Regions from separate parts of the Endozoicomonas sp. ALB115 genome, predicted to be linked through region 2. Evidence: predicted binding sites of a transcription regulator. Region 2 holds the regulator's gene; the other holds the start of a gene.
The links. Region 2 encodes sigma-54, which starts transcription at its own class of promoters, with help from an activator protein. Its sites were predicted from a motif close to TGGCACNNNNNTTGCTNT; they were not measured.
Positions count from the first base shown of each region.

Region 1: ACO6VE_RS22515 (urease accessory protein UreD) is a predicted target of sigma-54. The motif match lies at 2,168-2,185, and genes of this name have one in related genera.

Region 1 covers NZ_JBLYZG010000089.1:7,564-14,160, forward strand. The annotation lists gene urtB (urea ABC transporter permease subunit UrtB) at 1-497, opposite strand, end outside; gene urtA (urea ABC transporter substrate-binding protein) at 566-1,795, opposite strand; gene ACO6VE_RS22515 (urease accessory protein UreD) at 2,245-3,135, shown strand; gene ACO6VE_RS22520 (urease subunit gamma) at 3,166-3,468, shown strand; gene ACO6VE_RS22525 (urease subunit beta) at 3,478-3,813, shown strand; gene ureC (urease subunit alpha) at 3,810-5,528, shown strand; gene ureE (urease accessory protein UreE) at 5,544-6,035, shown strand; gene ACO6VE_RS22540 (urease accessory protein UreF) at 6,019-6,597, shown strand, end outside.
Region 2 covers NZ_JBLYZG010000011.1:26,671-33,267, forward strand. The annotation lists gene ACO6VE_RS07250 (PDDEXK nuclease domain-containing protein) at 1-22, opposite strand, end outside; partial or broken gene ACO6VE_RS07255 (hypothetical protein) at 49-129, opposite strand; gene ACO6VE_RS07260 (IS200/IS605 family accessory protein TnpB-related protein) at 263-550, opposite strand; gene ACO6VE_RS07265 (hypothetical protein) at 610-783, opposite strand; gene dcuC (C4-dicarboxylate transporter DcuC) at 968-2,341, opposite strand; gene ACO6VE_RS07275 (RNA polymerase factor sigma-54) at 2,651-4,114, shown strand; gene hpf (ribosome hibernation-promoting factor, HPF/YfiA family) at 4,491-4,805, shown strand; gene ACO6VE_RS07285 (PTS sugar transporter subunit IIA) at 4,833-5,282, shown strand; gene ACO6VE_RS07290 (hypothetical protein) at 5,421-6,597, opposite strand, start outside.

The DNA of each region.
Region 1 (6,597 bases), on a different contig from region 2:
TTGCTATCCAGCGTTTTCAGAGAGGCGTATAAGGCATTTATGCGGGTTTGTGGGTCACTGGCTTTCAAGTCCCAGGATGCCAGTGCTGTTTTAATGATTGAGCGCAGTTGATTATTAATTCTTACTTTTTTCAGCGCTCTTTTCTTTACTGTGCCAAGGACTGAAGACGCACCTTGCAACTCCCCCTTGGCAGGGAAAGGATCAAAAATCCGATACTGTTTATCCGGCGTCTTTTCGGCGAACACCAGTCGTTTATGCTGTTTCTCAACAAACAGTTTGCCATTGAGCCAATGTTCCAGAATCTGTTGGCTGGACTCGCTGCCTTCTTCCGCCAGGGACGTGATCACAGCTTCCAGCTGTCCCCAGGAACTTTTGCTTAATAATGGTTTAAGGTCTTCGGGCGACACCGCCAACACCGGCCGCGATAAAATCAGCAGCAGGAACAGGAGAAAGCGGGCTGGCAGACTGTGAACCATCTGCCGGAGGTTCTGATTCATAATACATCCTTATACGCCCATTCCTCCCTGACGGAAGGAGGGCACTGATTGTCATATCATCTTATAAATCAGTAGTTCTGGCCGGAGCAGACGCCGGTTTCCAGGTTATAGTTGCCGCATTGAACCGGTGCCGACCAGTCAGCAACAATTTTGGAACTTTCCGGCAGAAAATCGGTCCAGGCGTCGCCAATAACGCCACCTTTGGTTTCCCAGACAATCTCAAACTGACCATCATCCTGAATCTCACCAATCAATACCGGCTTGGTCAGATGGTGGTTGGTATTCATCACCGCTGTGCCACCGGTCAGGTTAGGAACGGTAATGCCATACATCGCTGAACGCACTGAATCAACGTTGGTGGTACCGGCCTTCTCAACCGCCTCAACCCACATATTGAAGCCGATGTAAGTGGCCTCCATCGGGTCATTGGCAACACGCTCTTCATCCTTGATAAAAGACTGCCATGTTTCAATAAATTCGTCATTGGTGTCACTTTCAGCACTCATAAAATAATTCCACGCCGCCAGGTGACCTACCAGTGGCCCGGTATCAATGCCGGAAAGTTCTTCTTCACCCACCGAGAAGGCAATCACCGGAATCTCTTCAGCCGAAACCCCCTGGTTTCCCAGTTCCTTGTAGAATGGAACATTGGCATCGCCATTGATGGTGGAAATCACCGCGGTCTTTTTACCGGTATTACCAAACTTCTTGATATCAGAAACAATGGTCTGCCAGTCTGAGTGACCGAACGGCGTATAATTGATCATGATGTCAGCATCTTTGATACCTTTGCTTTTCAGGTAGGATTCCAGAATTTTGTTGGTGGTTCTTGGATAAACATAGTCGGTACCGGCCAGAACAAAACGGGTGACCGCGCCACCCTCTTCGCTCATCAGGTAATCCACCGCCGGAATGGCCTGCTGGTTGGGTGCCGCGCCGGTATAAAACACATTTTTCGAGGACTCTTCCCCTTCATACTGAACCGGGTAGAACATCAGGCCATTCAGTTCTTCCACCACCGGCAGTACCGATTTGCGGGATACGGAAGTCCAGCCGCCAAAAATAACATCGACGTCTTCCTTAACCAGCAGCTCCCTGGCTTTCTCAGCAAACAGTGGCCAGTCCGAGGCCGGATCAACGACCACTGCCTCCAGCTTCTTGCCAAGCACCCCACCATTTTTATTCTGCTCTTCCACCATCATCAACACGGTATCTTTCAGCGTGGTTTCACTGATGGCCATGGTGCCGGAAAGGGAGTGAAGCACCCCAACCTTAATGGTGTCTGCAGCCTGTGCCATCACTGACAATGACAGTGCGGCAGTAGCCACCGATGCCGTTAAAAAGTTTCTGGATAGTTTGTTTAACCGGTTGTTCATAGCTTCCCCGCTATCTATTGTTCGCTGTTCTTTTCCTGAACAGGGGGATAGCAAGAGGTGTGCCATGGTCAGTTTCGGTGCTTGCACCATGGGAAAGCGGGCAGGGAAAGAGAGCCTCCGCCCTGAATTTTCCAGACCGGCAGGCATTTGCCGGAAACAACAGGGGTCACGCCATATTTTGGCGCGCCTTGCAGGCACATTAACTGATGCCGCACCAAATCAAGGCATTCATAATGACTATTTGGTCAGGTATTATGTCGGCGACAAGTGACGTATTCAGTGAAATACTGTGTCTGGCACAGGTTTTGCCATTGATCACAAAAAGATCACCAATAAATGATCCCGGATAAGAAAAAGCACAAGGCTGTAATATGCAAGCATCATCGGGTGAGACAGAGAGTAACCAGAGCAGCAGGCCTGATAGCGCCGTGGCATCGTCGTCGGGTTGGCGTGCCGGGATAGACGTAGAACTTAAACACCTGAATGGACGTACCCTGATGGGGAGAACCCGCCATTATGGGCCGCTGCGCATTCAACGTCCTTTCTGGCCGGAAGGCAAAGACCTGACCCATCTTTATATTCTGCATCCTCCCGGTGGTCTGGTGGCCGGAGATGAACTGGTACAGCGCTTTGCCATCAGAAAAGGTGCCCATGGGCTGGTCACAACCCCGGCTGCCGGTAAAGTCTATTTCAACGGCAATGGTCAACTACAAAAACAGACAACGCATATCACGGTCAGCGACTCAGCCTCCATGGAGTGGCTGCCTCAGGAAACCATCCTGTTTAATGGTGCCATTACCGAGCTTGATACCCGCATTGAACTAACTGGCGATGCACTCTATGCAGGCTGGGATATTATCTGTCTGGGTCGAACCGCCAGCGGTGAGCAGTTTACCCGTGGGCAACTCACCCAGCATCTCACCCTGACCAGGGACAGCGAACCGCTTTACCTTGACAGGCTTGATTTTGCTGCCGGGTCTGTACTGCCCACTTCCCTTCTGGGGCTCAATAATCACACGGTCTTTGGCACCTTTCTGATCACCCTGGAAAGCCCGCCAGACTTACCCGGCCTGCACAGCCAGCTGGTCGATAAAGGCTGGCACCGGGTAACCGCCATCACCTGGCGGGCCGGTGTGTTTATTGTGCGTTACCTGGGCGATTCATCAGAGCAGGCCAGAACCATTTTTACCTGGATTTGGGAAGCTGAGAGAGAACGATTCAATGGCCGCAAAGGGTGTCGGCCACGCATCTGGAATACCTAAATTAACGAATAATTAAAGCAGGATCTCACTATGGAACTTACCCCCCGGGAAAAAGACAAGCTGCTTCTCTATACCGCAGCACTGGTTGCCGAGCGTCGTTTAGGGCGCGGGGTCAAACTGAACTACCCGGAAGCCATCGCGCTGATCTCCATGCATATCATGGAAGGTGCCCGTGACGGTAAAACAGTGGCCCAGTTAATGAATGAAGGCCGTGAAGTGATCACCCGTGAGCAGGTGATGGACGGTATTCCGGAAATGATCCACGAGGTTCAGGTGGAAGCCACCTTCCCCGATGGTACCAAGCTGGTCACCGTCCATAACCCCATAGCCTGAGGATTGATCATGATACCAGGAGAAGTGATTGCCTCTGCCGAACCCATTGAGATTAACGTCGGCAGGGAGACCGTAACCCTCTCGGTGGCCAATACCGGTGACCGTCCTATCCAGGTGGGTTCCCACTACCACTTTTATGAAACCAACCCCGCCCTCGCTTTTGACCGTGAGCAGACCCTCGGGTTTCGCCTGAATATCCCGGCAGGGACAGCTGTCCGTTTTGAACCCGGCCAGGACCGACAGGTCGAACTGGTTCGCTATGCCGGCAAACAGACCATTTACGGATTCCGTGGCGAGGTGATGGGCACACTGCCAGAACCAAAACAGCCGGGAGAAACACAATGACCATCAAACGTACGCAGATGGACCGGCAAACCTATGTGGATATGTTTGGCCCCACCGTAGGCGACAAAGTTCGTCTGGGGGATACCGAACTGTTTATCAGCCCCGAAAAGGATTACACGGTCTACGGGGATGAAGTGAAATTTGGCGGTGGCAAGGTAATCCGGGACGGTATGGGACAAAGCCAGCGGCCCGGCGCAGAGGTTGTGGATACCGTTATCACCAACGCCCTGATTCTCGACCACTGGGGTATCGTCAAGGCCGATATCGGTATCAAACAGGGTCGTATTGAAACAATTGGCAAGGCGGGTAACCCGGATGTTCAGGAAGGTGTGGATATTATTATCGGCCCGGGCACCGAGGTGATTGCCGGAGAAGGGCAGATCATTACCGCCGGTGGTGTCGATGCCCATATTCACTTTATCTGCCCCCAGCAGATTGAAGAAGCCCTGACCTCCGGTGTCACCACCATGCTCGGTGGCGGCACGGGGCCTGCCACCGGCACCAATGCCACCACCTGTACGCCCGGCACCTGGCATATCAGCACCATGCTCAAGGCCGTGGACAGCCTGCCCATGAACATTGGCTTTCTGGGCAAAGGCAATGGCAGTCTGCCGGAAGCCCTGGAAGAACAGGTGCTGGCCGGTGCCATGGGCATGAAACTCCATGAGGACTGGGGAACCACACCGGCCTCTATTGACTGCTGTCTGACGGTGGCTGAGAAATACGACATTCAGGTGGCAATCCATACCGACACCCTGAACGAATCCGGTTTTGTGGAAGACACACTGGCCGCCTTTAAAGGTCGGGTGATCCATACCTACCACACGGAAGGGGCCGGTGGTGGCCATGCACCGGATATTATTAAAGCCTGTGGCGAAAGCTATGTACTACCATCGTCGACTAATCCGACACGCCCCTACACCGTCAATACGGTAGATGAGCATTTGGACATGCTGATGGTCTGCCATCATCTGGACCCCAATATTCCTGAAGATGTGGCCTTTGCCGACTCCCGTATCCGCCGGGAAACCATTGCGGCGGAAGATATTCTCCATGACCTGGGCGCTTTCAGTATGATCGCCTCAGACTCTCAGGCCATGGGACGGGTCGGCGAAGTGGTCAGCAGAACCTGGCAGACCGCCCATAAAATGAAAGTACAACGGGGACTGTTGCCAGAAGATAGCGATGCCGGGGTGGATAACTTCCGGGCTCGTCGCTATATCGCCAAATATACCATCAACCCCGCCATTACCCATGGTATTGCCCACGAAGTCGGCTCCATTGAGCCGGGTAAACTGGCCGACCTGGTGCTGTGGAAACCGGCATTTTTCGGCGTTAAACCGTCACTGGTGATTAAGGGGGGTGCTATCGCCACGGCACCGATGGGTGACCCGAATGCCTCCATCCCGACACCGCAGCCGGTTCATTATCGCCCCATGTTTGGCTCTATGGGACAGGCCGTTGCTGACACCTCATTGTCGTTTGTTTCCCAGGCGGCACTGGACGCTGGTATTGGTGAAAAACTGGGCCTGAAGAAAACCTTATCTGCCGTTAAAAATACCCGGACCATCCGCAAGGCGGATATGGTGCTCAATACCTGGCAGCCCCGGATGGAGGTGGACCCGGAAACCTATGAAGTGAGGGCCAATGGTGAGCTGCTGGTGTGTGAACCGGCAGACGTGGTGCCGCTCGCCCAGCGTTATTTCTTATTCTGAAACCGAGGATCGTTTATGTTGAAGTTAATCGAGCGCCTCCCGAAGGCGAGCAGTGAGTTTTCTGATGAACTCCTGCTCCCTTTTGATCAACGCAAACGTGGACGACTGAAAGCCGTTACGGTGAGTGGCCGGGATGCCGGTATTTTTATTGACCGTGGCGACGTTATGCGTGACGGCACCCTGCTGCAAGCTGAAACCGGCGAGATCATCCGCATTACCGCCGCCAGTGAAGCCGTCACCACCGCCCGTTGCAAGGATCCCTTGACCTTTGCCAGGGCCTGTTATCACCTGGGCAACCGCCACGTTCCCTTGCAGATAGGCGACAACTGGCTACGCTACCAGGTTGACCATGTTCTGGATGATATGGTGTCCCTGCTTGGACTGGAACTGGACCATGAACAGGCTCCCTTTGAGCCTGAGAACGGTGCTTATAGCAAAGGTCATTCCCATCATCAGCACAGTCATGCTCACGAACATGGACACGCCCATCATGAGCATCACCACTGAGTCGCTGCTGGGTCTGCTGCATCTGGCCAGCCCGGCACTGCCGGTTGGTGCGTTTGCTTACTCCCAGGGGCTGGAAACCGCCATTGACCGACAGTGGTGCTATAACCGTGAGACCACCGGCAACTGGATCAGTGAACTGATGCAACAGGGCATGGCCCGTCTGGATATACCGGTGTTTTTCCGGCTATACGACGCCTTTGCAGTAGAAGACCGGCAGCAGGTTAGCCACTGGAACGAAACGCTGCTGGCTTTTCGGGAGACCAGGGAGTTATACGATGAAGACTGCCAGGTTGGCCGGGCCTTTGCTGTCTGGGTCAAGTCCATGTATCCGGACGAAGCCCGCACGGACTGGTTGCAATCGCCGACACAGGCCGCCATGTTCGCCCTGTCCTCGTTATGTCATGGCATCGATAAGAAAACCGCTGCGACAGGGTTGCTCTGGTCCTGGTGTGAGAACCAGGTAACCGCAGCCACCAAAGCCGTTCCCCTTGGCCAGACCGATGCCCAGCATATTCTGAAGCGCCTGATTCACGGGATAGAACCTGCACTCACCCAGGCCCAG
Region 2 (6,597 bases):
CCTCCATGCCATGATCTTTCAAAGTAACTTTATTGACATCCTCCCAAGCTAAAGCAGTGGGATTCCTCCAGCGAGACGCTCATGCCCGAGCGCAAGAATGTTTCTGGCAGCGTTAATGTCACGCTGGTGTTCAGCTCCGCATTCTGAACAGCCCCATTACCTGGGCGGCCCCCTCTTATTCCAAGACCTGTTCTACCTTTCGGACTGCTGTCAGGAATTACCCCGCAGCACGAACAAGTCTGGGTGGAGGGGGCCGCCCAGGTTAGGCTTCGTTAACGATTTCAAAAACCACGCCTGCGTGATCGCACTTATAAGACAGCATGGTTTTCAATAATCCCCATCCGGCATCCAAAGCCGATTTGGCTTTGTTGGTTTTCACCATTGCCTGACTGGATACGTTGCCAACGAAGATGGCCGCATTCTCATTTACCAGTTTGCGGCTGTATTTGTGTAAGGCGTCTTGCCGCCTGTTTTTGATTTTGGCGTGAATCGCCTTGGCTCTTTGCTTGTTATTGGCTCTTTGGGCGATACCTAATTTTTGCTCCAGCATTCGGAGCAAAGAAAAGGACACCCATAAATTCGTCATTAATGTTTGAATTTGTGGGTGTCCTATTCTTCTGATAATACTTGCTCACTCAGCAACGCTTCATCATTGGCCTGTTGCGACTTGGGCGGTTCATCAAGAACTGTAACAAGGATACGACAGTCTTCAGGTAGTTTTATATTGGGTGGCAGGCACAGGTTGCCCCGCTCATCTGCTTTTGTCTCATAGGTGGTAGGCATTGGCTTTTCCTTAAATTGATCCTGTTTTGATAGGTTAGGGCGGTTATAATCCCTATGCAAGAACATGAGCTGGGGGGCAGGTCTTGATTCTTGAATTTGGTTAACTACTTATATTCTGGTCTGGAAGTGGCAGCGTTGTTCTTTCTATTAAAAAAACGCCCCCGCCAGGCGGGGGAGAAAAGGATCAGACAAACAAAATCAGATGCAGCGCCATACCAACCACAAACGCACCAATCATCGGTACCGAGGTTCTTTTCACCACTTCAAACGGTGAGATTTTGGCAATACCGGCACAGGCCATAATGACCGCCGAGATGGGGGACATGGAACGGCCCATGGAAGCGGCAAAGTTCATGGGCAGCAGCATGGCCACCGCAGGCACACCAAAGCTTTTGGCAACTTCTGGTGCCAGGGTGGCAAATGACAGGAAGGCTGCATTGCCAGAGCCCATCATAATGGCCGCAACAGCAATCAGCGTGGCCATAAACAGCGTCATACCGGCAGCACCGATACCCAGCCCCTGGGCAGAACCGAGCAGGGAGTCAATGGCACCAATATGTTTTAACCCTGTGGCAAAAATTTCAGCACCGATAATCAGACCTACCACCGGACCAAAAACAGCACCCATACCATTGAGGAATTGATCAAAGCCATCAAGGGACTGTTTCATTTTCCGGGTACGGATCACTTCACAGAACATGCCGGCAAATACGCTGATCAGCATGGCCATGACCAGGTTCATTTTGATGGACGACACCATCATTTTGGAAAAGATCAACAACAGGAAGAAAGGAATCATGGGCAGCAGCGCATAGAATGCCGGGGCCGGGTCTTTCTTGTCACCGTCTGTATGTTCGATGCCCTCGCCCACATGCTCGGCAACCCTGTAGCCATCTTTCAGGTCACACCGACGCTGCCAGACAAAGTGCAGGGCCGCCGCCACCAGCGCCATGGGGACGGTGATCCAGGCCTGATAATCCAGGAAGTATTCGGTAATTTCCAGTCCGGACTGGCTGGCGGCAAAGTTGGCATTCACCTGGGTGACACCGATTTCAAACGCCGCCGGAGAAGCGATCACGGCAACCGCTGAAGCCGGGCTTAAACCGATATTTCTCAGCACCGGATACAGCGTCACCATCAACAGCAAACCGAGACCCGTTGCCGAGGTGACGAACATTTGCAGCACAACACTGAGCAGATAACACAGTGCCAGTACCATATAAGGTGAGCGAAAACGGCTGATGGGCTTAACGGCCAGTCGAACCAGCGCTTCTGAGGCACCGATATGGGACATGTAGCTGGCAAAACCACCACAGGCCATGATGGTCAGACCCAGGCTGGCCATGCGGAAGCTGAATACCGTGTTCATCAGTTGAAACAGGTCAAAGGGGATAAAACCGGTGGCCTTGGCCGCTGGCAGAATGTCTTTTATCCCCATCAACGCGGCGGCACTTAGCAGGACAATACCGGCAATAGCCAGCGAGGCTGATGCACTGTAGTTCTTCACGATGGCGTATATAACCAGTGCAACTACGGGTATGACGATGAGTATATCCACAGGGGAATCCTGAAAATGGCTAAATTTCGCGCAGGTTATTTCTTGAACTTTTGGTTGTAAATGACCAATGTCAAATAATGATCGGGTAGTTTTTTTTAACCATTCTGACAGTCGTTATGACCGAACTTTAAAGGCGGAAAGCGCTTATAAGCCACACAAAAACACACGTAATTTCATCGTATTCAATCTTTGCACATTTTTTGCTAAAGCTATGGTTTCAGAAACGTCTATGGGTTTATAATCAGCCGCACATGGAGAGTAAGCCTCTGCAGCCTCCACGGACAACGAAGTAAAGGTATACGGTTGCCTATGAAGCCTTCCTTACAGCTCAAGATGGGCCAGCAGTTGACCATGACGCCGCAGCTGCAACAGGCCATCCGGCTGCTACAGCTATCGACCCTGGATCTTCAGCAGGAGATTCAGGAGGCCCTGGAGTCCAACCCCATGCTGGAGTCCGACGATAGCCAGACAGAGGACACCGCCAGCAGCACTGAAGGACGGGAAGAGCTCGTTGATCTGAGCGAAAAAGCCTCAGAACCTGAGCCTCAGGAGATGGCGGAATGGTCAGACAGCATTCCCAATGAACTGCCCGTGGACTCCGCCTGGGACGACGTGTATTCCAGCCTGCCGGCCAGCAGCGGTGACGATGATTATGACCCCCTGGCAAAATCCTCCGCTGTGGAGTCACTTCAGGATCACCTGGAATGGCAACTGGATATGGTGCCCATGAGCGACCGGGACCGGCTGATTGGTCTGGCGATCATCGAGGCGGTTAATCCGGATGGGTATTTAACCTGCACGCTGGATGACCTGTTTGTCTCTCTTCAATCCCAACTGGACGATCTGGAGATTGAAGAGATCCATGTGCTGCAACACCGGGTGCAACAATTCGATCCGGTGGGTTGTGGCAGTGTTGACCTTAGAGAGTGCCTGTTGGTTCAACTTCGTCAGCTGCCGCCCTCAACACCCCATTTCAACAATGCAGAAAAACTGCTCACCCGTTACCTTGAGTCCCTTGGCACCCGTGATTATGCCAGCATCATGCGTCATGCCAAACTGAAAGAAGACCAGCTGCGAGAAGCCCTCAGCCTGATTCAGAGCTTCCACCCAAAACCCGGCAGCACCATTGATCAGACAGAAGCCGAATATGTGGTTCCGGATATATCCGTCCGGAAAATCAGGGAACGCTGGACGGTGGAACTGAATTCCGACGCCCTGCCCAAACTGCGTATTAATAATAATTATGCGTCCATGGTTCAGAGAGCCAATAACAGCCGCGACAATGTGTTCATGAAGAACCATCTGCAAGAAGCCCGCTGGTTTTTGAAAAACCTGCAAAGTCGCAATGAAACATTGATGAAAGTGGCGAGCCAGATTATTACCTATCAGCAGGAGTTCCTGGAAAAAGGGGATGAAGCCATGAAACCCCTGGTGCTGGCGGATATTGCCGAGGCGGTGGGGATGCATGAGTCGACGATATCCCGGGTCACTACTCAGAAGTACATGCATACTCCCCGGGGTGTTTACGAGCTGAAGTACTTTTTTTCCAGCCATGTCAGCACCACGGAAGGGGGGGAGTGTTCCTCCACGGCCATTCGGGCCCATATCCGCAAACTTATTGCTGAAGAGACACCGCGCAAGCCCCTCAGTGACAATAAAATTGCAGCGATTCTGGGGGATCAGGGCATCAAGGTAGCAAGGCGCACCATTGCCAAATACCGTGAGTCCATGAATATTCCGCCATCCAATGAGCGTAAGCAGTTAGTGCCTTAGTACATCATTTTGAGGAGTTTGATGTGTGCAATCTCCGTTTACCCTGAGCGTCCTTCGGCTCCGCTTGGATGCACGGACGGAAGGTGATTGGCACAGTCTTTATTCAGGGCATGGTGCTTACGCCCTTCGACTCCGCTCAGGACGAATGGAGTTTGGATGTCATTGATAGGTATTGATAAGGGACGCCCATCAATCACATTGAAACAGTGTTCCGGAATTTTTTACACAAGCTCCGTTGATACACCGTTCAAAAAGCAGTTTTTTTTGTCTCAGGGCATTCCAAGCTGCACCGACAGTGATAGAATCGAACTCAGCCAGTACGAAAAATCCCGCGGACTGGTGATTATCTGGATAATGGGATTCAGGAGAGCGTTACATGCAAGTCAACATCAGTGGGCATCATGTCGAGGTAACAGAAGCTCTGCACGACTATGTGATCAAAAGACTGGAGCGTCTTGGTTCACATTTTGACCATATCACCAATGTACAGGTGACCCTGAGCGTCGAAAAGCTGGTGCAGAAAGCAGAAGCCGTTTTGCATACCCGCGGGGCCGAGATTAATGCCACCGCCGAGCACGAAGACATGTACGCAGCCATTGACCTGCTCTCGGACAAGTTGGATCGGCAGCTGGTTAAACGAAAAGAGAAAGCCCTGGACAGGCAACAGGGTGCCAGTGGCCATGCCCTTTGATTTATCAGGTTGCCATTCTTATTCAGCATGATTATTCACCGCATCCTAACCCCCGAGCGCACCCTTGACGGGGTGCACGGGGCCAGCAAAAAGAAAATCCTGGAATTTATCGCTGAACGCATCAGCAGCGATGCCCCCGAAATCAATGCCAAAGAACTGTTTGAAGCGCTGGTTGCCCGGGAGCGTCTTGGCACCACCGGACTGGGTGATGGCGTGGCTATTCCCCACTGTCGTTGCAAAGCCTGCCCGGAGCCTATCGGTCTTTTTATACGACTGGCGGAACCGGTTGATTTTGATGCGGTGGACCGTGAGCCCGTTGATCTGGTATTCGCGCTGATCGTGCCAGAAGGCGAAAACCAGGAACATCTTGAAATTTTAAGGACGCTGGCCGGGCGATTTCATTCTGCCCTGACCCTTCAGAAAATACGTTCGGCTACCAATACGACAATGCTCTATCGTACTATGAGTGAACAGTGAATAACGTGACAAAAAAGGCCATCATAGGTAATGATGGCCTGAAAGGTTCAACTGATCACAATGCTCTTATCTTTTGTTGTTAACACACTTCTTTGAGTCCCGGACAAAATGCATTGCGGCTTACAGGGTTTTAGCCAATTACCGTTGAACCTTAAGTTGCTCATCAAGCTCACGAATTGCTGCATACCTGTCGGCCTTTGGATCTTCTTTAGTGACTGGCGAAACAGTTGATGGAACAATCGGGGTTTCAGACACAGGGCTTTGAGAATCCTGTCGCTTATGATCCTCGGCCATTTTGATGTCCCTGGCCTCTTTGGCCTTCTGCACTTCAGTAGACTCTTGCTTTCGTGAAAAGTTGTAGGCCACCCAATCTTTGCCATACTTTAACCCAGGATTTATTAATTTATTTCTATATGAAGCCTTTTTTTCCTTGGCAAAATTTTCTTTTGCTTTGTTGGCTTCAACCTCAGCTCGTTTCTTTTCAATTTCAGCAATGTTCTCCAAGGCTTTTTTATCTCTTTTTTCAGCGAAGACAGTACTCGCACGGTGAAGCCCGGAAAGATCGTAACTATCCTGCCCGGAGCAAGGCGAACTCTCTGCGGTACGTGGTGTAATCGGTGCAACAACACCTCGTAAGCGTTGTACAATCTTAAGATCATGAAGCATTTTAGCCCTGTCAGGCTGAAGGGCCAGCCCTCTGGCTTTCATCACATCAACTGTAGCAATTTTAGCTTCAAGCACTCTTTTGACACAATCAGCAACAGGTGTAGGTTTACGCTTGCTTTTGACAACATCAGCCACCACTGCAGCTTCATCCTGGCTTATGACGGTATCAGCGACAGCTTCATCCTGGGTATTGACGGTATCAGCGACAGGTTCAGATTTATCCTTACCTTTGATTGCCTCAACAATAAATTTCAGACCGGTATATTTGTAAACAACTTTGACAACTTTAATTGCCCAGTGCTTCAGCTTTTTGAAGAAGCCACAGGAGCTGTCTTCAGAGCTTTCCGAATTTGTCTGAGGAACAGGTTCCAAAGCCGGTTCGTCCTGCATGACCTCCACCTTGGGACTGGTGTCGCTTTCTATGGGGCTTTCCTGTTCTGTCTGGACAACAGAATCAATAACCGGTTTGATATTCTGCATAGCATCAGCCTTGCGCTGAAGGTAGGCCATGTGGCTTTTGGCCAGTTTATCTTCGGCTTTATCCCGACCGCCAATAACAAATATTGGTTTTGGCTGACCATCTTCAAACTTTCTTTCCAGTGGCCTTACCATGCGGTTATAGAACCTGCCAAAATCATCAGGTACCTGA